Regions from separate parts of the Bacillus sp. N5-665 genome, predicted to be linked through region 2. Evidence: riboswitches for the same ligand, from Rfam matches in the RefSeq annotation. Region 2 holds a riboswitch; the other holds the start of a gene.
The links. Region 2 has a riboswitch for FMN ahead of MNO09_RS23535 (ECF transporter S component). Riboswitches for the same ligand answer to the same signal wherever they lie in the genome.
Positions count from the first base shown of each region.

Region 1: it holds a riboswitch for FMN, as region 2 does, so the genes downstream of both, ribD (bifunctional diaminohydroxyphosphoribosylaminopyrimidine deaminase/5-amino-6-(5-phosphoribosylamino)uracil reductase RibD) here and MNO09_RS23535 (ECF transporter S component) in region 2, are expected to answer to the same signal.

Region 1 covers NZ_CP093325.1:1,303,964-1,310,042, forward strand. Annotated here, with positions in the region: gene ribBA (bifunctional 3,4-dihydroxy-2-butanone 4-phosphate synthase/GTP cyclohydrolase II) at 1-767, opposite strand, end outside; gene ribE (riboflavin synthase subunit alpha) at 780-1,424, opposite strand; gene ribD (bifunctional diaminohydroxyphosphoribosylaminopyrimidine deaminase/5-amino-6-(5-phosphoribosylamino)uracil reductase RibD) at 1,406-2,518, opposite strand; FMN riboswitch at 2,828-2,971, opposite strand; gene MNO09_RS09240 (CDGSH iron-sulfur domain-containing protein) at 3,161-3,367, opposite strand; gene MNO09_RS09245 (DUF2552 family protein) at 3,654-3,899, shown strand; gene MNO09_RS09250 (alpha/beta hydrolase) at 3,910-4,833, opposite strand; gene MNO09_RS09255 (GNAT family N-acetyltransferase) at 4,915-5,397, shown strand; gene MNO09_RS09260 (LacI family DNA-binding transcriptional regulator) at 5,497-6,079, shown strand, end outside.
Region 2 covers NZ_CP093325.1:4,088,438-4,094,516, reverse strand. Annotated here, with positions in the region: gene resE (sensor histidine kinase ResE) at 1-1,361, shown strand, start outside; gene MNO09_RS23550 (cob(I)yrinic acid a,c-diamide adenosyltransferase) at 1,500-2,081, shown strand; gene MNO09_RS23545 (peptidoglycan DD-metalloendopeptidase family protein) at 2,167-2,781, shown strand; gene MNO09_RS23540 (hypothetical protein) at 2,812-3,498, opposite strand; FMN riboswitch at 3,744-3,883, shown strand; gene MNO09_RS23535 (ECF transporter S component) at 4,046-4,624, shown strand; gene MNO09_RS23530 (ferredoxin) at 4,748-4,996, opposite strand; gene MNO09_RS23525 (YpbB family protein) at 5,295-6,079, shown strand, end outside.

The DNA of each region.
Region 1 (6,079 bases), 2.7 Mb from region 2:
AAGCACTCTGAATGAACGCGTACAAGTACAGGCTCTCCTGTTGAAATATCACCTTTTACGAGTGCGATATGCTCTTTCGTATCTAATGAATTAGAATAGCCAATTGCATGGAAAGTACCGAAATCTGTAGGTAATGTAATTTCCACTTCTCTCGTCACTAATGTTTCATGGTGGCGGCGATAAGCAATTAAATCTTCTATTGTAATCATTTTTATATCAAATTGTTTTGCGCACTGTAGTAAATCAGGTACGCGAGCCATCGTACCGTCCTCATTGATAATCTCACAAATGACTCCAGCTGGTTCTGCTCCGCAAAGCTGTGCTAAATCGACGGCAGCCTCTGTATGACCAGCACGGCGCAGTACACCGCCTTCTTTCGCGATTAATGGAAAGATATGTCCAGGACGATTGAAATCAGCACCTTTTGATGCAGGGTTTAACAATTCTTGTATCGTAGTCGCCCGTTCGTGAGCGCTAATCCCTGTTGTTGTAGAAACATGATCAATGCTCACTGTAAATGCAGTATGATGCGAATCTGTATTATGAGCTACCATTGGTTCTAATTGTAGACGCTCTGCGTACCCTTCCGTAATCGGTACACAAACGAGACCACGCCCATGTGTAATCATAAAGTTAATCGTTTCTGGCGTAATATACTCTGCTAAAGCGATAAAGTCGCCTTCATTTTCACGGTTTTCATCATCGCATACGATAACGACTTTTCCTTGTTTTAAATCTTCTAGAGCTTCTTCAATACGATGAAACATAATGCTTCCCCCTTATAGAAATCCGTTTTCTTGTAAAAAGCTTTCGCTCATTGAACCTGTTCGTTTTACAGGTTTGGAAATAAAGCGTTCGATATATTTACCGATCATGTCACACTCAATGTTTACTATGTCACCGGCATTCTTTTCTCCGATAACAGATTCACTTACTGTGTGCGGGATGAGTGAGATTGTGATGGAAGATTCGTCTATATCAAATATCGTTAAACTCGTTCCATCAACAGCAACGGATCCTTTATGCAAACAATAGCGCAGCAATTCATCAGCAATAGCTATTTTGTAATAGACGGCATTATAGTGTTGTTTTTTGTTTAATATCGTTCCGATGCCATCAATATGTCCTGAAACGAAATGTCCACCGAATCGTCCGTTTGCAGCCATCGCCCGCTCTAAATTTACTTTAGAGCGTGGTTTAAGCATGCGAAGTGATGTTGATTGCATCGTTTCAGGCATTGCGTCCACTGTGAATGAAGTTGTTGTGAAACTCGTTACAGTTAAGCAAATACCGTTAACCGCGATACTATCACCTAAGTGAACATCTGATAAAATTTTATTCGCATGGATCGTTAACTTCATCGCTTCTCCGCTTTGTTGCATGTTTGCAATCGTTCCTAATTCTTCTATAATTCCTGTAAACATTCCGTCACCTCACTTCGGGCATTCGCAACGATTTTTATATCATCACCAACTTGTTTCATCTCTTGAATTTCCAAGGAAAGTGCATCTTGCAATGCTGCGAAACCATTTCCACCAAATAAAGTAGGGGCATCTTTCCCGCCAATTAATTTGGGGCTTATATAAGTTACAATTTCATTGAGATGCTTTGTTTGTAAGAAGCTTGCATGAACTGTTTGACCACCTTCAACGAATAGAGAAAGAATTTGCTTCTCTCCAAGAAAGAAAAGGAGGTCCTTGATTTCTATATGTTTTGTTTTCATTTGGAATATAGCTATATTTTCAGATTCATAAGAAGCTATTTTCTCTTTATTTACATCCTTACCGACAAAAATCCATGTCGGTGCTAAACCATCTGTTATGACATGAGAAGATGGTGGTGTTCGTAAATGGGTATCTAAAATGACGCGTATAGGATGTTTACCCCCGTTAGGAATTCTTGTCGTTAAATGCGGATTATCAGCTATAACTGTATTTACTCCAACGAGAATCGCATCATGTGTATGGCGATATTGGTGAACATCAGCTCGTGCTTCTTCACCTGTAATCCACTTACTTTCACCAGTGACAGTTGCTGTTTTTCCATCTAAGCTCATCGCTGTTTTTATTGTTACAAATGGACGTTTCGTTCTCATGTAGTGAAAAAAGAAACGATTTAATAAGGTGGCTTCTGTTTCAATAACACCGGTAGTTACTTCGATGCCAGCTTCTTCTAATCTCCTTTTTCCAGTACCAGAAACGAGAGGATTGCAATCAAGAGTAGCAATTACAACCCGTTTGACTCCTTTTTTGATGAGCAATTCACAACAAGGTGGTGTTTTTCCAAAATGGCTACACGGTTCAAGTGTTACATAAACGGTAGCTCCTTTTGCTTTTTCACCAGCCATATGAAGAGCGTGAACTTCTGCGTGTTCTTCACCTGCACGTAAATGAGCGCCAATACCGACGATGTTTCCATCTTTTACAACAACAGCACCAACCATAGGATTTGGACTTGTTTGTCCGGATGTTCCTTCTGCTAACTGCAGGGCAATCCTCATATATTCTTGATCTGTCATTTTCTTCACCTCTCCTGAAAAAATCAAAAAACCCCAAGGATTTTATATCCTTGGGGTTTGGGAGACGTGATTTCTAGAAATATAGTTCGAATACGAAAGTATAGGAAAGAAACCTAACGATGATTGATATTTTGGCATAAGGAAAAAAACTAGCAAAATATCAAATTTTTCAAACGCTAGTCGTATCTTTTTATTCCAGTATAGAAACATAAGTATACAAAATAAAACATATATAAAGATTCAAAATGAAACTTTAAAAATATGCATACTGAAATAAAAGTGTATTCGCTATATAAAATTACTAGAAAACATATCCTTCTCCCATCCAGACTATACTGTCGGCCCTAGAGTTTCACTAGATCCACCGTTTTCGTGTTGAAAACGGGTCACGGACTTAGAAGTTTGCACTTCATCACCGCCGGTTGGGAATTTCACCCGACCCCGAAGGATGTTGTTTGCTCAAATTATAGCACAAAAAAGACAAAAGGCTAGTAAAAAATATTCGAATGTGAAGAATTGTGTGAAAATATATGTAAGTTGGAATGAGGACAAAAGTATGAGGAATGTTGTAAGGAAAAGGGGGGACGAGAGTTAATGAAAAGAAAAAACATGCACAAAAAAATGTGCATGTCACATGTGAAATTATTCTGCCTCTGGTGCTCTAACAACAGACTCGAATTTCCCTTTATGCGAAGCATCGCAATAAGGCATATTTTTTGATAAACCACAACGGCATAAAGAAAATGCCGGTTTTGCTGGGAATACATTCCCTTGTGAATCGACTAATTCCACGTCCCCTGTAACACGAAAAGAGCCATTATCATTTACTTTAATTTGTACTTTCGCCAACGCTATCCCTCCTTCCCAAACGCTTAATTTCATCATATAATTAAGAGAAGTACTTGACAATATAAAGTGAAACTTTAATTAGTGGGGAGGTATCCCCCACTAATTATTAGTTGAACCAATCGGGCTTTTAGGGGCAGTTAATCTCCCACCTAACTTCTTTGTTTTAGCTGAGTTTTGAGGTGGGAGTTTTACTGCCCGTTAATGCGGGGTAAAAAGAGCACTTTGTTTGAGAAAGAAGAGAGTGTTATAATAGTTTTCATAACTGACTAGAGTAAGGTGACGAGAGATGGATAAACAATTACATACATTACGAAACATTGCAAATGAGCGCACGTGGGCATCATTTTTGAATGATAATCATCCATATAGTTTGTTACATTGGTCCATTGCAGGTGTAGGGCAAGAGGCAAAGGATGTTTGGTTACTTCAAGATGAAGTAACATTTCAAACGACAGAATTTCCAACGTTAGACGATGCAATGCAATGGATTTCTGAAAACATGGAACAAGTTACAGACGTTTTAGCGCAATAAAAAAACAGGCTTATGCAAGCCTGTTTTTTGTTTCTTTTACATATGAGTTTAAAAATTGATCAACGGCTGCTTCATACTCTTCTTTATTTTCGTTATAAGAGCAAGCGTGTGCACCGCGTTCTGCAATATAAAGTTGTTTATTGTTTCCTTTTGCTTCATATAGTGCTTTCGTCATATCAGCTAAAATATAATCATCATCTTTACTATGAATAAAGAGGACGGGATTGTTAATATTTTTTATACAATCGATTGGTGAAACTTCGCGAATCGTATAACCGTCACGCACTTTTAAAAAAGCATTTGCTAAAGGCAATAAGGGCCATTTAGGTAAATGGAATTCAACCTTTAAACGGTGTTGTAATTGTCCGTAGAAATCAGAAAAAGGACAATCTGCAATATAGAAATCAGCACCATCTTCTACAAGTCCTGCGTATTGAAGAAGTGTTGCAGCTCCCATAGATTCACCATGAATACCGAGTGTTATATTTGTTCCAAAGCGACTTTTTAGCCAGTCAACTACAGATTTTAAATCATGTTTTTCATAGTATCCATAGCTTGTTGTTTTTCCGCCAGTTTTACCATGACGACGATGATCATAAATAACGACATTATACCCTCTGTTTAAAAATAACCTTGCATATTTTACAGAGTTCATTTTATTTACAGTTACGCCGTGACAAAAGATCATAAACTTATTGGAATGACCAGCAGGAATGTAATAGCCGTGAAGATCATATCCGAATTGCGAAGGAATATGAATTTCTTCTTTATGAAGAGCATCAAAATCCTCTATACGAAAATGTTTTTTCGTTTCTCTTTCGAGTACTTCTTCCTCTGTTTTTTTCTTTAAGTACATCACTTTATTTGTAAAGAAAATCCCAAGGGCAGTTATCGCACCTAGTATAGTAAACAATGCTGCAAAAAAACGTTTCATACTTTACCTCATCCTCCAAATACCGTTACATGTGATACACTTACATTGTATCACAATGATAGAAAAGGGGAGAAATAGGAAATGGTGTATATACAAAAAATTACGCCAGCGATGAAAGAAACAATCCGAATGTTCATGTGTGAGAACTGGGGGAGTTCATTGATGGTTTCACGTGGTAAGGGGCATCAGTTAGAAGAGTTGCCAGGATTTGTTGCGCTCTCGGATGACAGAATAATCGGAATTATAACGTATGAAGTGACCGGAAATATGTGTGAAATTGTATCGTTAGATAGCTTTGAAGAAAGAAAAGGAATAGGGACGAAACTTGTAGATTGTGTATTACAAGTTGCAGAAGAAAAACGGTGTGGGCGGGTTTGGCTCATAACAACAAATGATAATATGAATGCGTTACGTTTTTACCAAAAACGTAATTTTGTGATGACTAATTTATATGTGAATGCAGTGGAAGAGGCACGAAAAATAAAGAAAGAAATTCCGCGTATCGGATATGATAATATCCAAATTTTACATGAAATACAGTTGGAGTATCGTTTAATAAATTGATGTAACAATTTTCAGAAATATAAGTTAGTAACCTTGACGAATATTGTAATTTAGGTTACCGTAAAATTGTAATCTATTACCATATTAAGGGGTGACGATGTGGCAACTATACGTGATGTTGCAAAATTGGCAGGTGTTTCAGTCGCAACCGTTTCACGAGTTATTAATGAAAAAGGATACGTTCATGAGGACACAGTAAAACAAGTAAAGGAAGCAATTGAGGAATTACGTTATAGGCCAAATAGTGCAGCAAAGCCATTATTTAAAGAGAATTCAACGATAATTGCATTACTTGTAGATAATCTATATGAACCATCAAACATCACTTTGCTACATTGTATTGAGGAAATAGCATATAAAGAAGGATATCAAATCATTGTTTGTAATATAGAGAATAAAGATAGATACATACATATGTTGAAGGGAAATAACGTTGCAGGTGTTATTTTAACAAGATCCGTTTTTAAAAGTATAGGAGAAATTCCACTTCCGTTTGTTGTGATTGATGAAAAAAAATCCCATGCAAATTATTATGAAAGTGGACAAAGAACGGTTTCTTTATTAAAAGAAAAAGGCTGTCAATTTCTTGCTTATTTCGATGAGGGAGAAGATAGTGAAGAAATGGAAGAGCACATATCAGGATTTTTAGACGCTGTTTGGGATGAAGGGATCTCTTATCGAG
Region 2 (6,079 bases):
ATGATATTATGATTGTCGGAAAACCAGTGCATTCAAAAAATCAAAGTGCAGTGTTCGTATACGAATCTTTACAAGTACCGATACAAGGTATGGAGAGAACGACTGATTTTATATTCTTATCAGCAGGGATTGCGATTATATTAACAACGTTCTTTGCATTCTTCTTATCTACTCGAATTACAGCACCACTCCGTAAAATGCGTGAGGTTGCTTTTGAGGTGGCGCGTGGGAAGTTTGATGCGAAAGCTCCTATGGTATCTCAGGACGAGATTGGTGAGCTTGCAACGGCCTTAAATCAAATGGGGAAACAGTTGAAGTTTAATATGAATGCCCTGCAACAAGAAAAAGAACAGTTAGCAAGTATTTTAAGTAGTATGGCAGATGGGGTTATTACGTTAAATCAAGAAGGTGAAGTCGTTGTAATTAATCCGCCGGCTGAACATTTCTTACAAGTTTGGCAAGAGGAAAAAGAAGTAGAGCTAAGTAAAAAACTACCTTCTGAACTTGTTGAACTATTCCATCTCGTTGTAGAAAGTGAACAACAACAAGTGGTTGAAATTAATTTACAAAAAGGGAACTATGTAGTTCTTATGACGCCGCTTTACAACCAAACGAAAATTCGTGGTGCTGTAGCTGTATTACGTGATATGACGGAAGAACGCCGTCTTGAAAAGATGCGTCAAGACTTTATCGCGAACGTATCACATGAACTTCGTACACCGATGGTAATGCTTCAAGGTTATAGTGAAGCGATTTTAGATGATATTGTGCAAACGAAAGAAGAAATTAATGAGTTTGTTCAAATCATTTATGATGAATCTGTTCGTTTAGGTAAACTTGTAAATGAACTATTAGATTTAGCGCGTATGGAAAGTGGTAATGTAGAGTTACATATAGGTGAAGTTGATATTCATCCTTTCGTTGAAAAAATAGGTCGTAAATTCCAAGGGATTGCAAAGGATAAAGAAGTCGCATTAACGGTTGATTTCCAGAATCCAATTGAACAATACCCGTTTGATGCAGATCGCATGGAACAAGTATTGACGAATTTAATTGATAACGCAATTCGTCATACGAATGCAGGCGGACATGTAACGCTTGTAATTGATACGAAAAATAATGGTCTTACTTTTGAAGTACAAGATTCGGGCGCTGGTATTCCAGAAGAAGATATTCCATTTTTATTTGATCGTTTCTACAAAGCTGATAAAGCAAGAACACGTGGAAAAAAAGGTGGAACAGGGCTCGGGCTTGCGATTGCAAAAAATATTGTGCAAGGCCATGATGGTAAAATTGCTGTTTCAAGTGTTGTTGGAGAGGGAACTACATTCTCTGTATATTTACCGAATCGTATAATTTAGATATACGTTTTTAAAGTTGATAATGAATAAAGTTCTACTGTTTTTTATTTTTTTGTAAAATCAATTAAATAAATAACAGTAGAACTTTTTTTTCTATCTTAGTCGAATGAAGAATAGCAAGAGGGGTGTCGTGAAGCGATGAAATTATACACGAAAACAGGAGATAAAGGGACAACAAGTGTAATAGGCGGCAGAGTGGATAAAGATAATATCCGAGTTGAAGCATATGGCACGATAGATGAGGCGAATTCTCATATTGGATATGCAATGACTAAGCTACAAGGCGGATCTTTTGGAGATATTTACAATGAACTTGAAAATATTCAACATGAACTATTTGATTGCGGGGGAGACTTGGCGATAGTAGAGGGGAAAATTCCTTATAAAGTAACGGTTGAAATGGTTGAAAGCTTAGAAAGAAGGATTGATTCGTATATAGAAGAAGCACCGCCGTTAGAGCGTTTTATTTTACCAGGTGGAAGCGAAGCGGCAGCTGCTATTCATATTGCACGTACAGTTGTAAGGCGAGCAGAACGATGTGTAGTGTCCTTGCAAAAAGAAGGGGAAATAAATGAAGTTGTTCTAAAGTATGTAAATAGATTATCTGATTATTTGTTTGCAGTGGCTAGAGTAATAAACGCTCGATTACAAGTAAAAGATGTGGAGTATAATCGCAGTGCAATCGTTTTTCGTGATAAAAACGAGAAGGAAGTGGAGTGATTCACTTTCTTTTTTTGTATACTTTTTTCTGTAATATACCAAAATAAGAGAAGGTATGGTGTTAATTAGAAAACGGAGGATGTATATGAAAGTGTTAAAATGTGGCGTCATGTTATTGACGGTATTGTTTTTATCTCAATTACATGTGTACGCAGAGGGAAATCAATGGACATGGCCTGTTGAAGGGCAGATAAGTGATTATTTTGGGACAAGGCATGGAAAACACTACGGTATAGATATAGCGGCACCGATTGGCACGCCTGTGGCAGCTATTCAAGAAGGTAAGGTAACAAAGGCTTATTATTCAAGTAGTTATGGAAACGTTGTATTTATTAAACATGGAGAATATGAGGCCGTGTATGCGCATTTAAATAAGAGATATGTAGTTCAAGGGGATTATATTTCAAAAGGAGAAATAATTGGAGAAGTAGGAAATACAGGAGAATCGAGAGGTGCACACTTACATTTAGAAGTTCATCAAGGAAGATGGACGATGGCGAAAAAGAATGCGATGAATCCATTGCTTGTTCTAAATGAACAGAGAAATGAAGTTGTTTCCTCATCCTTATATGTCGTCCAAAAAGGGGACACTTTAGTTAGTATTGCACGGAAATTTAGTATGTCAGTTAAGGAAGTTAAAGATAAAAATGGACTGCAGCAAGATTGGATTTATCCAAATCAACAATTATACGTAAAGTAAAAAAAGAGCTAGTTAAACTAGCTCTTTTTTTTACCAAAAAATAAAGACACATATAAATCCAGAAATAGCTAAGTAGCTATATAAGTAAAATACTTTCGTTCTTGTTTTTTCGTTCGTTCGAAATAGTACAATAGTCGGTTCAATTAAACCGATTGTCAAACAAAGTAAACCAAGAAGCATACAACCGATTGAAATGGAGTACAGGGCGATTTGTGGTGCTTGAAATGGAATCATCCATTTTAATAAAAATGCAATAAGTGCAGTGTAGCAAATGCTGCCGATGTATTTATTCAACGGTGCATTAGAACGGAACCCTGGAAGTTTTTTTAAGAAAGAGCGGGAAACAACTTCAGTTTGTAAAGATGTGTGCTCTTCAATTATTTTTTGAGCTTCTTTTCCTTTTTGGAAAAGGGATAATATCCAGTTTCGCTCACCTTGAAAAATAAATTGAGAAGTTGTCAAATAATGATCCACCTTCACTTTATTCCAACTCTTCCATGGGTGACGCTCACACAGTTTTAATTTACTCTCTGTTTTTTTATCATACTGATAAATACTGATGCCATCTTCATCGAAAGCAGCATAGTATGTCTCGCTTGAGAATGTGCCTAAATCAATTGGACAGTAGAAAAGTAATTCTTTTTTTAAGTAAAAGTATTCTTTTCTTAAGTTTTTTTTCATTGCTTCTCGAATAGAGTGTCTCTTTTCTTTTTTCATGACATTTCCTCCATAATCCAGAAAATGTTCTTATCTTAACAATTCAACATCTTATCACTTTTCATTATATATGACTAGGGGATTCGTAGGGGAAATGCCGAATACTAAAAAATCTGGGGTGTATTGTAAAATATAGTGATTGGTTTTAATTATATAAAATTAATAACTTATTTTTAATAAGTTACACTTTTTTTGTTCACAATACGATTATGTTGTTGTATAATAAAGTGGAAAATAGAATATCGGTCTATCTTCGGGGCAGGGTGAAAATCCCGACCGGCGGTGATGAACTATATGTGATTTTGTTCTAAGCCCGCGAGCCGTTAAGGCAGGATTTGGTGTGATTCCAAAGCCGACAGTATAGTCTGGATGGGAGAAGATGGAGGTTCAAGCGTTCAAAAAAGATATGGATTTGAACGTCTGTTTGATGTGCCTTAAATTCTCCCTTTGTGTAAAACACAAAGGGTTTTTTCGTTCTATGAAAAAGTAGGCATAGCAGAACCTTTCCACTTTCCATGAGAAGATCGATGGAAAAGGAGAGAGAAAGATGAAACAAAAAAACAGTGTAGTGCAGATGGTGAGTGTAGCGATGCTAAGTAGTATTGCATATTTACTGATGATGTTGGATTTCCCGTTTCCAGGGCTTCCGCCATTTTTAAAAATTGATTTTAGTGATGTACCAGCTCTAATTGCAGCAATTATTTTCGGGCCAGTTGCAGGGATAATTGTAGAGGCGATAAAGAATATTTTACATTACGGAATTCAAGGGAGTTTAACGGGAGTGCCAGTTGGAGAAATTGCTAACTTTATTGCAGGATGTTTATTTATTGGACCGGCAGCTTTCTTATTTAGAAAGTATCGTACTGTTAAGAGTTTAACGACAGGATTAATGCTAGGGACAATTACAATGGCGCTCATTATGAGTGTATTAAATTACATCATTATATTCCCAGCTTACACTTGGTTTTTAAATTCACCAGCTATGTCTAGCGAGGCTATAAGAACAACGGTTGTAACGGCAATCTTACCATTTAATTTGATTAAAGGAATTGTTGTGACAATTGTATTTGTAGCGTTATTCTCACGCCTGAAAGTATGGGTGTTTGCAAAAATGAAAAATGCATAAAATATAAAATAAAACCATTAGTAGTATGGAACTACTAGTGGTTTTTTATTAAGTAGAATGAAAATAGAAAACAAAAAATATCCCTCATATTAATGAGGGATATTTTTTGAAGTTAATAAAAGACTATTCGAATTTTAAAGAGTCGCCATCAAATGATTCATCAGCAACTTTAATTGAGTCAGTTGGACAACCTTCGAATGCATCCATCATATCTTCAATTAATACATCTGGAATTTCAACGATACCTTGGTTATCGTCTAACGTTACAAATGCAATACCTTCATCATCATAATCATAAATGTCTGGTGCAGCAGCGCCGCAAGCACCACATGCGATACAAGTATCTTTATCAACGATTGTATATTTTGCCATCTTTTTTCCCTCCTGATAATATGTATGTGAAAAGCTCGCCATAAAAATTATAACCTTATTGTAAAACGGTTTTTAAAACTTTTCAACATAAAATTATAATGATAATCCTTATCAATTAGAGTGTCAACTAATTTTTGCATTATGTCATAAGATTTTCAAAATACGTAAATGTTATTTCGTTTGGTACAATATACTATATACAAGTACATAGTGCCGATATGATAAGTTTAATGAGTAACATAGAATGGTGCAATCATACTAAAAAGTAATTAAGCTAGATTGAAAGGTGGAAGCGGTAATGCAACTACAATATACTTTATTGTATTGTTTAAAACAATTGAATGGTGAAAGGACCGTTTCTTCTATTTATTATTTATTAAAAGGAAAACGATCTTCGCAAACGTTACAAGATGGAAATATGTTCCGAATTTCATTTTTGTTTGGAATATATAAATCGTTAAATAGAACAGATTATGATCGTGAAGTTGCAAAGTTGTTGCAAGCAGATTTGATTCGAGAAATACATGAAAATACATATTTGTTAACATCTAAAGGTAAAATGCAGTTACATACATGGGAGGAAGTGTATGCTTTTCCCACGCATTTACATGGTTTACACTATGGTGAATTAGGTGAAACATTTTGGAAACGATTATCATTAATTATTCAAACTATATCTAATTTACAACAGAATAATACGAAGTTTATTCCCATTCAACAAGATACAGAAATAATGATGTGGGTAAAACGTTTTTTAACAGGTATACCATATAGGCGAAGTGAATTGGCTAAAATATTATGGAAAGAAATACATAATCTTTTAGGAAAAGGTGATGTGGTAGAAGCAACGATTGTAACATATAGATTAACAGGATATGAACGTATCGGTTGTACATTGCAGCAATTAGCGGAAATTACGAAACAAGATATATTCCGGGTGTATTTTTTATTTTGGGGTACAATTCACTTCTTTATACAAGAAGTTCACGATAAAGAAAATGAATTTCCGCTATTAGCTGAGATTATCTCTTATCCAAATGAGAGAGCTGAATTATTTAGTTTATCAACGAAAAAAACATATAA